2 regions of the Clostridium facile genome follow, and region 1 is predicted to be linked to the other one. Evidence: riboswitches for the same ligand, from Rfam matches in the RefSeq annotation. Region 1 holds a riboswitch; the other holds the start of a gene.
The links. Region 1 has a riboswitch for cobalamin ahead of nrdD (anaerobic ribonucleoside-triphosphate reductase). Riboswitches for the same ligand answer to the same signal wherever they lie in the genome.
Positions count from the first base shown of each region.

Region 2: another riboswitch for cobalamin. It lies ahead of H8Z77_RS08910 (hypothetical protein); the one in region 1 lies ahead of nrdD (anaerobic ribonucleoside-triphosphate reductase).

Region 1 covers NZ_JACOQK010000001.1:79,248-86,457, forward strand. The annotation lists gene H8Z77_RS00285 (family 78 glycoside hydrolase catalytic domain) at 1-1,070, shown strand, start outside; cobalamin riboswitch at 1,493-1,670, shown strand; gene nrdD (anaerobic ribonucleoside-triphosphate reductase) at 1,839-3,968, shown strand; gene nrdG (anaerobic ribonucleoside-triphosphate reductase activating protein) at 4,007-4,486, shown strand; gene H8Z77_RS00300 (SpoVG family protein) at 4,910-5,203, opposite strand; gene murC (UDP-N-acetylmuramate--L-alanine ligase) at 5,446-6,822, shown strand; gene H8Z77_RS00310 (NAD(P)/FAD-dependent oxidoreductase) at 6,950-7,210, shown strand, end outside.
Region 2 covers NZ_JACOQK010000001.1:2,135,152-2,142,361, reverse strand. The annotation lists gene H8Z77_RS08925 (1-propanol dehydrogenase PduQ) at 1-208, opposite strand, end outside; gene sigK (RNA polymerase sporulation sigma factor SigK) at 392-1,096, opposite strand; gene lepB (signal peptidase I) at 1,286-1,795, shown strand; cobalamin riboswitch at 1,925-2,122, shown strand; gene H8Z77_RS08910 (hypothetical protein) at 2,298-3,605, shown strand; gene H8Z77_RS08905 (DUF4430 domain-containing protein) at 3,775-4,551, shown strand; gene H8Z77_RS08900 (energy-coupling factor transporter transmembrane component T) at 4,568-5,458, shown strand; gene H8Z77_RS08895 (ABC transporter ATP-binding protein) at 5,431-7,110, shown strand; gene H8Z77_RS08890 (ECF transporter S component) at 7,098-7,210, shown strand, end outside.

The DNA of each region.
Region 1 (7,210 bases):
CTGGAACTTGCTATGGTTTCCCAAAAACATTTGATATCCAGGTATCCACCAATGGACAAGACTGGACAACTGTAGCATCTGAAAAAGATTATCCAGTTCCAAGTTATGGTCCAATCGTATTCAGTTTTGATGAAGTTGACGCAAAATATGTAAAACTGTACGCATATAACTTGAATCCAAAAGTAACAGACTTTGGTTATTACTACCTGCAATTATCCGAAATGGAAGTTTACAACTCTCCAAATGTAGAAACTCCAAAACCACCAGTAGAATCCAATAAAGATATCCTGAATAAAGTAATCGCATATGCGGAAAATGCAGCAAACAGTGAAGAATTTAACAATGTGATTAAAGATGTACAGGAATCTTTCAATGAAGCATTGGCAGCAGCACAGAAAGTAGCAGAAAACAATGCGGCAACCCAGGAAGAAGTAGATGCAGCATGGAAAGCATTGATGACAGAAATCCATAAATTAGGCTTTGTAAAAGGCGATATTACTTCTTTGGAACAGTTGGTAGCTACAGCAAAAGAATTTGATTTAAGCAAATATGTAGAAGCTGGCCAAGCAGAATTTAAAGAAGCATTGGCAGCGGCAGAAGCATTGATTGCGGATAAAGATAACGCAATGCAAGCAGAAATCGAAACAGCAGAAACTAATCTGTTGAACGCAATGTTAAACCTGAGATACAAAGCGGATAAATCTATCCTGGAAGAAGTTGTGGCAAAAGCAAATGATGTAGATGCAAACGCATATACAGCAGAAAGCTATGCAGTATTGTCAGCAGCAGTTGCAGAAGCAAATGATGTATTGGCAAATGAAAATGCAACTCAGGAAGAAGTAGATACAGCAGTAGCAAACGTACAGGCTGCAATGAGCGGACTGGTAGCAGTGGATAACAACACAGCAGAAGATAATACTGTTGATAATACAACCCAAACAGGTCAAGAAAGTACAACAACGAAAGCAAACGCAGCAAAAACAGGCGATGTTGCTCCAATTGCTGGTTTGGCTCTGTTAAGTATCGCAGGTGCATCTGTAATTGCACTGCGCAAAAAACACAACAAATAAATTTGATATTTCTTAATTTGAAAATCGAATTTTAAAACCAAAAGGCTCAGTAATTTACTGGGCCTTTTTTCTATATTTTTTATAATCGGGTATAGCATTGGATAACTACACATTTTATTTTTACAACACTAGTTGTTTTATTATATATAGAAAATGATATAAGTGAAACTAGCAGCAAATTATTTGTAAATATTTAATTGTTTGGAAGAAAGGTATATATAAATAAATCAACAAGGAGTATTTGTTTTTTTGATTGTCAAATTTTAGCCTTTTGTATATATAAAAATAAATTCCTAACCTTTGGCCAAATCTTACCCTAGGTTTATACTTATTATGGTGCGAAATGCTGAAAAACTTTTTTGCTATTGACAGAAGATAAAATAGTGTTACAATATATATTGTAATAATTTTATAAAACAACTACATATTGTGGTGTTGTAAATCTGTATACAGAGTATAACGGGGAATTCAGGTGAAATTCCTGAACGGTGCCGCCGCTGTGATAGGGTTAAATATAGCATTTGCCACTGGTTTTCTGGGAAGGCGTTATATTTGTATGAAACCTTAAGTCAGAATATCCGTCTGTATCATCCAGTTGCTACGGGTCATGGCAACAGGTATGCTGGTATGAAATATTTTCTGTAGGCATGCCTTTTTCAGGGTATGCTTTTTTTGTGCCATTTATTGGCGACCCGATTGGGCAATCAAGCGCCAATACAATGCAATATAGGGTACAATTAAAAAATACAAAGTAGGAGGGTTAAACTCATGAACACGCAAGTAATTAAACGGGATGGCAGAGTTGTTGCGTTTGACAAACAAAAAATTTATAATGCAATTATGAAAGCTATGAGCTATGGGAGCGGTATTATTGATGAGGATTCCGCTGCTATTATTGCAGATGAAATTGAACTGCAAGCAGCAAATAGGATTGATGATATTACGATTCGGGAAATTGAAAATGCCGTTTATAGCAAGTTGATTCAAAAAGGGCAGGAATTAACTGCGAAAAGCTACGAAGGTTACCGTGCAATCCAGGAATATAAGCGTTCTATTAACACGACAGACGACGAAATTTTAGGTTTATTAAAAGGCACAAACTATCTGGTAGCAATGGACAATTCCAACAAAAATCCTGTACTGAATTCTACTTTGCGTGATTTGATTGCCGGTGAGGTTTCCAAAGATATTACACAAAGGATTTTGTTGCCAACTAAAATTGTACAGGCGCATCAAAACGGTATTTTACACTACCATGATCTGGATTATTCCATGAGCCCAATGTTTAACTGCTGTTTAATTAATATTGAGGATATGTTGGATAATGGAACTGTTATCAACGATGCTATGATTGAGTCTCCAACCTGTTTTCAAACTGCTTGTACTGTTATGACGCAGATTATGGCACAGGTTGCATCCTGTCAATATGGTGGGCAATCGGTAAATATCAAACATTTAGGAAAATATCTTCGCCGTACTCATGATAAAGCATACCGCCATTTTAAAGAAAAAGGCTATGATGAAGCTTTGTGTAAAGAGCTGGCGGAAGATAAAATGATGGATGAGTTAAAATCTGGGGTGCAAACTATCCAATATCAAATTAATACATTACAAACATCCAATGGTCAGGCACCATTTGTAACGATATTCATGCATATTGAAGAAGGCTATGAATATGAACGGGAAGTTGCTTTGATTATTAAGGAAATTCTCCGTCAACGCCTTCTGGGAATAAAAAACCGTCAGGGAGTAGTTGTAACCCCAGCTTTTCCAAAGTTAGTTTATGTATTGGATGAAAACAACTGTTTACAAGGTGGAAAATATGACTATATTACCCGTGATTACGCGATTCCATGTAGTGCAAAACGGATGTATCCTGATTATATTTCCGCGAAACAAATGCGGCAGATTTATGATGGAAATGTATTCAGTTGCATGGGGTGCCGTTCTTTCCTATCTCCTTGGACGGACGAAAATGGTGATGTGAAATTTGAAGGGCGCTTTAACGCAGGTGTTGTTTCTTTAAACCTGCCTCAAATTGCTATCATTTCCCATGGAGATGAAAAGAAATTCTGGCGTTTATTGGATCGCCGTTTAGACCTTTGCTATGAAGCTTTATTATGTCGACATAAACTACTAAAGGGGACAAAAGCAGCGGTTTCTCCAATTCATTGGCAGGATGGTGCAATCGCTCGTTTGGATGCAGAAGATACCATTGACCCATTATTGGAAAATGGATACTGTACCATGTCACTAGGGTACATTGGTGTTTATGAAATGACGAAGCTGATGATTGGAGAAAGCCATACCAGTGAAAAAGGCCAGGAATTTGCGCTAAAAGTAATGCACCACTTAAAAGATACTGTGGACAGATGGAAGGCGGAAACAGGCATTGGTTTTGGGCTATACGGCACTCCTGCAGAAAATCTTTGCTACCGTTTTGCTAAAATTGATAAAGAAAAGTTTGGAAACATTAAGGATATTACTGACAAAGGTTACTATACCAATTCTTATCATGTAGATGTACGGGAACCAATTGATGCATTTTCTAAATTGGCGTTTGAGAGCCAGTTCCAGAAAATTAGTACAGGTGGCTGCATTTCTTATATTGAGATTCCAAATATGCAGGATAATTTAGAAGCACTGGAACAATTGGTAAAATTTATTTATGATAATATCCAGTATGCTGAATTTAATACTAAATCAGATTACTGCCATGTTTGTGGTTATGATGGGGAGATTAAAATCAATGATGATAACCAGTGGGAATGTCCAAACTGCGGAAATCGTGACCAGAACAAATTGACAGTAGTACGTCGTACTTGCGGTTATTTAGGACTTCATTTCTGGAATGAAGGAAAAACCAAAGAGATGAAACAAAGGGTACTACATTTATAATTCAAAAAAGGGGGAAGCTTAAAATTCGTTACGCACAGATACGGAAATATGATGTGGCAAACGGAGTTGGTATCCGTTCTACACTATTTGTAACAGGATGCCGCTTTCACTGTAAAGGGTGTTTTAATGAAGAATATCAGGATTTTTCTGCTGGTCAGCCTTGGAGTGAACAAGCAGAAGAAGAATTTTTGACCTATTTAAAAAACGAAAATATAGTTGGCGCCAGTATCTTAGGCGGGGAACCCCTCCAACAGGATGAGGATATGCTTCACCTTGTAAGAAGAATTAAACAGGAGACAGGAAAAACGATTTGGATGTGGACTGGGTACCGGTATGAAGATCTGAATCCTTTCCAAAAAGAAATTATCCAGTATGTGGATGTATTGGTGGACGGCCAATTTGTACTGGAATTGCGGAATTTAAAATTAAAGTTTCGTGGTTCAGAAAACCAACGGATTATTGATTTAAACCAGACTAGAAAACAGGGGAAACTAGTGTTGTGGGACTCTTCTTGTTGAACATACGATACTGGTAGGAATAAGATCTTACCGGTATTTTTCTATTAGATAATAAATGTAAAAATGTTTAGATAAAAGGGAGCATTTTTTATCTTTCCTATGTAACCCCATAGAAAGAAATTTTTGATTCATAAAACAGGTTTTATATTGTGAACATTTATATGTTTTTTATGTATCAAGCTTGTTTTTCTGGAAGTTCATTGCCAATTTTTTAATGTTCTTTTTTATAATTACTCACTTCACAACTCATAAGCCTGGGGATTGTTGTTCGAATCGATGCTATTCGATTGCTATTTGCAGCTTGTTATACTTGATATTTTAAAGGAAAGTTTTTATAGGATATCCCTACTGGTAGAAATGATGCGTTCTACAACAAAAAAACAGCCCATTCTTTGGGCTGTTTCAAATGGAGGAATCCCAGCATTATGCTGTTTTTCCGGAGGAGGATGATTCAGAAGAATCGCCATTCATATGTTTTTGATATTCCTGTAATATAGTTGTTTCCAAGATAGAACGGAATTCTGGTGAAATTGGGTGTACAATATCCCGGAATACCGTTCCATCCTTTTTACTAGGCATGGCAATAAACAACCGTTCTGGACCTTGTATCACCTTAATTTCATGAATTGCCAACAATTGGTCGATGGTAACGGATACGATCGCTTTTAATCTGCCTTCTGTAAAGGTTCTTCTAATTTTTACGTCTGTTATGGTCATTTGTATTTCCTCCTGTCTTATCAAAAGGGTGTTTTGTAACAGTAGTATGGGCAGAAGTAGAAAATTTAACCATGTTTTCCCGTTTTTCTAAAAAATATTTAAAAAAAACAAAAAGTTTCGGCTTTATAGGTTTATTTTTTTGTCCATTTGCAATATAATATAAAATATGTGTTATAATAGAAATCTATTTTTATAGTTATCATAATTGGTAGAATGGTATTCATAATAGGGAGTGAAGCACAATGGCTGAAAAATCCAATTTATTGCAAGGAAAAAAACATATACATTTTATTGGGATTGGTGGTTCTGGAATGTTCCCTTTGGCGCAGATTTTGCACAAAGAGGGCTACTATTTAACAGGGTCGGACAACAACGAATCCGACATTTTAAAGATGGTTCGCGCCTTAGGTATTCCAGTTACCATGGGACAGAAAGCGGAAAATATTGAAGGCGCAGATTTAATTGTTCATACAGCTGCTATTATGGAGGATAATCCGGAACTGATTGCCGCAAAGGCCAGTGGTGTTCCTACCATTGAGCGCAGTGTATTATTGGGGATCATTACGGAGCGTTATTCAGATTGTATTTGTGTCAGCGGTACCCACGGGAAAACCACTACAACCGCTATGCTGACTCAAATTTTATTAGATGCTGACATGGACCCTTCCGCAGTGATTGGAGGAAAATTGAAATCCATTAATAGCTACGGGCGTTCTGGTGATTCTGAGATTATGACCTGTGAAGCTTGCGAATTCGTAGACACTTTCTTGCATCTTTCTCCAGATATTGCAGTGGTACTTAATATTGACTGCGACCATATGGATTATTTTAAAACCATGGATAATTTAAAATTATCTTTTGAAAAGTTCTGCAATAAGGCGTCCAAGGCAATTATTTATAATGGGGATAATGAAAATACAGTTGAAGTAGCAAACCGCATCCAGGGAAAAAAGAAAATTTCTTATGGGATTATGGATACCAATGAATATTATCCAAAAAATATTACCCATATTGATGGGCTTCATACTAGGTATGATTTATACCATCAAGGGGAGTTTTTAACTACACTGGACATCCATGTACCAGGAGACCATAATATTGGAAATTCCGTGGCCGCATGTGCTGCTGCTTTGGAAGCAGGTACCCCAGTAGAAAAACTGGCAAAAGGATTGGATGCCTTTAAAGGTGCTGGCAGACGGTTTGAATTATTGGGTAAAGTAAACGGCGTTACCATTGTCGATGATTATGCCCACCATCCTGCCGAGATTGCCGCAACCCTTAAGGCGGCGAAATCTTTAAAATTTAACCAGGTATGGGCGGTACATCAACCATTTACCTATTCCAGAACCAAAATGTTATTGGATGATTTTGCGGAAGCCTTATCGATTGCGGATCACACTGTTTTAACCGAGATTATGGGTTCCCGTGAAAAAAATACCTACCATATTTACGCAAAGGATTTGGCGGATAAAATTGATGGCTGCGTTTGGTTCCCAACCCAGCAGGAAGTGGCGGATTATGTATTACAGCATGCCAAAGCGGGTGATTTGGTGATTACGTTAGGATGCGGCGATATTTATAAAGCTGCGAAAATTATGTTAAATGGACATTACGAATAATTTTTGAACAGCTTACAGGTGAATTGTTGAAAAGGTTGACGTCATTTTTAGGGTGATGTTGGCCTTTTTTCTTGTTTGATTGTATCTATAAAATATGGTATGATAAAAGCAAATGGAGGGATGATAAATGGCAAATATGATTATTATCGGAAAAGGGCCAGCTGGAATTTCAGCTTCGTTATATATTTTGCGTGCGGGGATTGAAACTACCATTATTGCGAAGGATGGCGGCGCATTGGAAAAAGCGGAATCCATTGATAATTTCTATGGCTTTCCACAGCCTATTTCTGGGAAGCAATTGATTCAGAACGGAGTGGAACATGCTAAACGCTTGGGAGCGCATTTTGTGGAAGATGAAGTAGTGGGGCTTTCGTTTGATGGCAAATTT
Region 2 (7,210 bases), 2.1 Mb from region 1:
CATTCATTGGTGGATCAGCAACAACATCGCTGAAAACAGTATATTTTGCTCCCATCTGATCCAGAACATCGGTCAGGTTTTTAATCATGCCAGAAGAAGCTGCAAATGGGTCAGTAATAATATATACATTTTGGATTGGATAGCCCTTTAGATATTCAAACGCATCTACGCCTGAAAAAACTTTTGTTTTTACAGCAAAAGAACTCATAATTTTCTCTCCTTACTATTTAGAAAATTCCGAAAAAGATAAGAATCTAATTTATATTATACTCCATATACAAGCTAATGTCAAAACATTGTCAAAGAAAATTCTATTTTTTGATGTAAAAAATTTGTCATAAAAAAAAGGATATTTTTATTTAAAAGATTCAACCCTTATTTCTAAGTTAATTTAATCTGTAAAATCGTTTTTTACCCCGTCCCGTAGCAGTTCTAGAGCTTTTTTTTCTATCCGGGAAACATAGGAACGTGAAATCTTTAAGAAACTGGCAACTTCCCGTTGTGTCATTGGGCGGTTTCCATTAAGGCCATATCGCATACAAATAACCTTTTGTTCCCTAGGAGAAAGTAATTTTCGAACACTTTGATAAAGCTGTTCCGATTGCAGTTTTAAATCTACCATATCAGCCATATCGGTTTCATCTGCGATAATATCCAGCAGTGACAGTGCGTTTCCATCCTTATCAGTATCAATCGCATCATTTATGTAAACATCGCCAGCAGTCTTTTTTAAATTCCGAAAATGCATTAGAATTTCATTTTCTATACATCTAGAGGCATAAGTAGCGAAACGGGTGCCTTTCGAGTAATGGAAAGTATTTACTGCCTTAATAAGGCCAATGGTTCCAATCGAGATGAGGTCATCCTGGTCATCGGTAGAGGCATAGTATTTTTTAATAATATGGGCTACGAGACGGAGATTATGCTCAATTAAACGGTTACGGGCATTGGTATCTCCTTGTTCCATTTTCATAAAGCATTCTTTTTCTTCTTTTGCAGAAAGCGGTTTTGGAAACGACTGATTTCGCTCCACGTGCAATGCCAGATAGCATAAGTGCCGGATGATGGTTCCGAAAAATTCAAATAGCAAAGTCATCACATCCTTTTCCATTGCTATTAGTTTATGAAAGGAAAAACAGAATGTTGTATGTCCGCCAGAATTCCAATTGGTTTCAACATAGGATATGATGTAATTTATAAAACTTTTTTGTTCTATCAATAGATTTGTCATATAAATTCATTATCCTTTATACTAGGATCGTATTCATATTAAGAAGGGGAATATATGGGTCAAAAATTACGTGATTTTTGGAAGCACAATTGGATCTATTTAGCAGTATTGCTTTTTATCTTTGTTTTTTGCCATTTTGTCGCATGTTTTTCGTTGGTAAATGGTCCTAGCATGGAAAATACCTTACAGGATCGTGATTTTGTAATTGTGTGGCAGTTAGGGTATACCCCAAAGGCAGGAGATGTTGTAGTTACAGATAAGGAAAATGATTTTGATGTGAATTTGGTAAAAAGGGTAGTTGCAACAGAAGGACAAACAGTAGAGATACAGCAAGGTAAATTGTTCATAGATGGGAAAGTAAAACAGGAAGATTATCTCAAGGAAGGCAACTGGTATGGAGATATGCCACCTATTGTTGTACCAGAAAATTCGGTGTTTTTAATGGGGGACAACCGGAATCATTCCAGCGATAGTCGTGAAATTGGCTGTTTTTCCAACGATGCCTTACTAGGAAAAGTTGTATTCCGTGTGTTTCCATTTCAGAGGATAGGAGCAATTCATTAGTGATAAAAAATGTTATTTTAACTGGAAAATGGGCCTCTATGACTTGGTAGGCTAGTTGGTTTACCAAAATTAGTGGCAAAATTATTTTTTGTCGGGAAAGCTATTGACTTTTTTCCGATGTTTTCATTATAATAAAAGTAAGTTATTTATGCAGTTTTACTGGGAAGAAGATTTTCTTCCGGGAATATGGTGAAAATCCATGACAGCTCACACCTACTGTAAGCAGTTACGAAACTTCAAATCCCACTGATTATTGCGCCATCGGGAAGGGGAAGGATTAGGTTTGAAACTGTAAGTCAGGATATCCATAAATAACAGGAATCATTTATCTTTTGGTGAGAATAGATAGGGGATACATAATCAAGAAAAAACAGGTGTATTGCCTGATTTTGTTATGTCAGCCTTTCTGTCTATCAGAAAGGCTTTTTGATTGGAATGGATTCCATACTCTAAACTTCCTCACCATAAATTAAGGCGTTGCCTAAAAATGGAGGAAATGGATATGAAACAAAAATTAATTGCTTTATTTACCACTATGGCAATTATGGTTGGGATGTTTGCTTTCCCAGTCAGCGCGGCAGAAAAAAAGGATTTAAGCCAGGATATCCAGGATACTGCAGCATATTTGCAAACAATGTATGATATGGAAACAGAGCAACCAAATGAAAGCAGTTATTGGGATATGATGTATCTTGCTCGGGCAGGAGTAGAACGCGATAATATTTTATTTAAACTATACCGCAGCAATATTGCTACTGAATTACATGAAACCGGAAAATTGGAATATGAAAATTGGGATGGAACAAAATCCGAAAGCGCTATTTATTATGCAGCAAACGCTTTGGCACTAGCGATGATTGGGGAAGACCCAACTAATATAGATGGATTTAATCTAGTAGATAAATTGGTATCAATGGACCGTAGTGCTGTTACCTCATTATACTATACCAACTTACCAGTTGTTTTGATTGCAGCAACCCAATTTGATGATGAAATTACAGATAAAACCTTTGCGGAAGATATCATCAATGTCTTGAAAACAGAATATAACGCCAGCCAATGGGGGGCCAGCTGGGGTGCAGATAGCCCAGCAATGGTAGTAGCTGCTTTGATAGATTATACTGATACAGACCCAGAAGTAAAAACCATAGTCGATGAAACTGTAGCATGGTTGCAGGAACAAGTAAAAGCGGATAAAATGACAGTTTCCAACACTGCGGAAAAAGTGTTGACCGCTTTGAGCTTAGCGGGACCAGAAGCGGTAGCAGCCGCAAATGATTCTACTGGTAAAAACATTGTGGATATTGTATTAAGCTTTCAATCGGAAACCACACCAGGTGCGTTTACCTATAATGGAAGCGATAGCTATATGGCTACCCAGCAAGGGATGGAGGCTATGTTAGCATACCAGAGAATGGTAGATGGTAAAGTTGGTTTATACGATCTTTTCGATACTCCAATCCAACAATACAAACAATTAATTGAAAAAATTAGCCAATTACCAGAAGTAATTGATTTAGAAGACGAATCGGCCATTGTTGCGCTACGCCAACTGTATAATAGTTTGCCTGCTGCGTTCCAGACAAAAGTAACCAATATTGCGGATTTGGAAAAAGCGGAACAAGTGCTCCAAACCTTAAAAGAAGTTGCAGGATCGAAACCAGATTCCAGCAAACCAGAATCCAAACCAGAAAGTACAACATCTTCCCATCCTATTCCAGCGACAGGGGATATGGGAGTAGCTTCTGTTGTTGCCCTTTGTGGCTTAGCTGGTGTTTCCCTGGTTGCTTTGCACAGAAAACAGAAATAATAGTAGGATTGTTCCAAACAAGGACATTTCCAAAATAAAGATAAGCTGATACCTTGTTGGAGCCTCCTGACTGGGGGCTCCAACCTGTTTATCTTATGAAAAAGTAATTTATTATAAGTTATTTTTTCATAGGACAAACCAGAATCCATTGAAAAAGGAGAGCATAACCATGAAACGTTTTGTTTGTTTCTTATTAAGTCTTATGATTGCGATTTCTTTTGCCGGATGTGGAGGATTTGAAACCGTGGAAGAACATAATAAAAAACTGGAGTCTTCCTATGGTTCCAGTGAAGCATCTTCTTCCCAAGAATCTAGTTCCTCTTTCAATCAAGAGAAAGAGGGGTCCCAAATAGAGGATAATCCAACTTCAGGTTCCGGTCAAGAAGCAGGAGGGGAATCTTCTAAATCAGGAAATGAAAAACAGCCCTCTTCCGCCAAACCAGGCGGAAACCAGCCTGCGGCAAACCAACCATCTGAGGATCAGCCAAATTCCGCACAACAGCCATCTGGGCAGACTCCAGCAGCACCCCCTGCGGAAACAACGCCATCCCAAGCACCGGAAACCCCACAAACCATCCAGGTCACTATTTCAGTACAGTGTAAGGTGTTAGTTGGGAACAACAATTTAGCGGAACCATACCGCCCATATGTTCCTTCAAATGGGTATATTCAAGGGACAACTCAGGTGACAATTCCAAAAAACGGAACGGTGTTTGATGCTTTACAGGCATTGAATCTAAACCCTGCCCCAACTTATGATGGCTCTGTGAAAAGGAAAGATGTTTACATTACATCGATTCACCATATTCCGCAAAGGGCATGTGGAGGACAAAGTGGATGGAAGTATAAAGTAAACCAGGATATTCCCAACCTGTCTTGTAGCGCATATCAGCTACATGGAGGGGAAACCATTGAGTGGTATTATACGGAACATATTTTTGATTAATTAAGGGGGAAAACAGATGCGTACCAACTATTTCTCACAATTACATCCTGGAGTATGCTGCTGTTTTTTTCTATATGCAGTGACATTTAGTGTTTTATTTAATCATCCTATAATGATGGCCACCAGCTGTTTAGTAGCTTTATTTTGTGCAGGTTCTACGAGTGGGTGGAAAACTTTAGGGATTAGTGTTTTGTTTACGATACCTACCATTGTGATTTTTGCGGTGGTGAATCCTTTTTTTAACCACCAAGGAACTACCCCACTATTTTATTGGAATGACCAACCAATTACATTGGAATCCACCTTATATGGATTGTGTTCTGGTGTTATGATTATCTCTATGATCATGTGGTTTATCTGTTTCCAAAAGACGGTGGAAAACCATAAGCTACTCTATTTGTTTGGTAAGGTGATCCCCACCATTGCACTGATGGTGACGATGATTTTGCGATTTATCCCTTATTTTAAAAGGAAGTTGGATCAGATCGCAGCTACTCAACGGATGTTTGGAGTTTCTACCAGTTCTGGAAGTATCAAAAACAGGCTAAAAGCGGGTGGTAGTATTTTGTCTGTGCTATTTTCGATTAGTATGGAAGGAACGGTAGGAACATCGGATTCTATGCGGGCAAGAGGATATGGATTAAAGGGAAAAACCCATTACAAAAGTTTTTGCATGAAACCGCGGGATTGGTTTTTCCTTGGAGTATTGTGTGGCGCGTCAGCTTTTCTCATCTGGGCTTTTTATGCAAAGCAATTTCAGTTTTATTTTTTCCCTGCTATGACGGATTGGCGGCTAAATCCTATCCAATTGGGGATTTGTATTCTTCATTGCATCATACTTTGTTCACCACTGCTTTATAATGGATGGGAGGGATTGCGTTGGCACAGAATTCAGGTAACAGCATAATGCCAGTATTTCAAGCAAAAAATTTGAGTTTTTGTTATCATAACAGCACACATTCTGTTTTACAGGATGTGAATTTTACCATTCAACCAGGGGAGTTTATTTTGCTGTGTGGACAATCTGGCTGCGGAAAAACAACCCTCTTGAGGCATTTAAAGCATTTAATTGCACCGGTAGGGAAGATGACTGGAGAGTTGTTGTTTGAAGGAGAACCAATCCAAACAATCAAAGAACGCCGGTTGGTTTCGGATATAGGGTTTGTATTCCAAGTACCGGATGATCAGATTGTTTGCGACCGTGTTTTCGCGGAAATGGCATTTGGTTTGGAGAATTTGGGGATACCTTCGGATGAAATTCGACGCCGTGTTGCGGAAATGGCGAGTTTTTTTGGAATTGAACACTATTTTTCCCAAACCATAGAGACTCTTTCTGGTGGACAAAAGCAGATTTTAAATCTAGCTTCAGTGATGGCTATGCAACCTAAAGTATTGATATTGGATGAGCCTACTTCTCAACTGGACCCGATTTCCTCCTCGGAATTTTTTGCGGTTTTATCCCGGTTGAATCAAGAACTGGGTTTGACCATTATTATAACAGAACATAAATTAGAGGAAATCTATCCATTGGTAGACCGTGTTTTTTTAATGGAAGAAGGAAAATTTTTGGTGCAAGATACACCGAAAGCAGCAGCATCCTGGATTGGGAAGCACCAGCATAACATGAGGTATGCTCTACCAACTGCCAGTAGGATTTACCAGCAGTTGGATTGTCCTGGCGAAATTCCTTTGACAGTAAAAGAAGGACGGGAGATGCTGGGGCAATTAGAGGTTATTAAAACTACCCCATTGGAGAAATGTACCCAGCCGAAACAAAAACCGGTATTAAAAGTAAAAGAGGTTTGTTTTCGCTACGAAAAAAACGGGTCTGATGTTTTACATAACCTTTCGTTGGAGGTATTCCCTGGGGAATTGCTTTCTATTTTGGGTGGAAATGGTGCGGGAAAAACCACCTTATTGCATTTGTTATGTAAAATGTACCGTCCTTACCAAGGCAAAATCAAGCTCAATGGCAAGGATTTGGCAAAACTACCTCAAAAAGAAATTTGTCAGAACCATTTGGCGTATTTACCTCAGAATCCTTTAATGGTTTTTGTAAAAGACACGGTAAAACAGGATTTACTCTTTTTAGCGGAAACACAAAAAATTGATCCAAAACAAATTGAACAGACCATCCAGGCATATTCTTTTTTCCAGGATATCCTGCCGTTGATGGAGCGTAATCCCATGGATTTAAGTGGTGGTGAACTGCAGCGAGCAGCATTTTTAAAAATTTTGCTGTTAAAACCCCAGGTTATTTTATTGGATGAACCCACCAAAGGATTGGATGCGTTTTCCAAACATGATTTATCCTTTATTTTAAAGGAACTAAAAGAACATGGTATCACCATTTTAATGGTAACCCATGATATAGAATTTTCAGCGGAATACTCTGACCGGTGTGCCTTGTTATTTAACGGGGAAATTGTATCAACCGGAACCCCAAAAGAGTTTTTTTCTTCTAACCATTTTTATACTACGGCAGCCAGTAAAATCAGCAAAGGAAGGTTGGAACAGGCTGTGACTTGTCAGGATGTGGTAGAACAATGCAAAAAATAACCAAAATAATTGCGTATTTGCTGTTTGGGGTTGCCATTTTCTTGTTGGGATACGCAACGGTTACGGGAATGACCCATAATTATATGCTATTTAGTTTTTT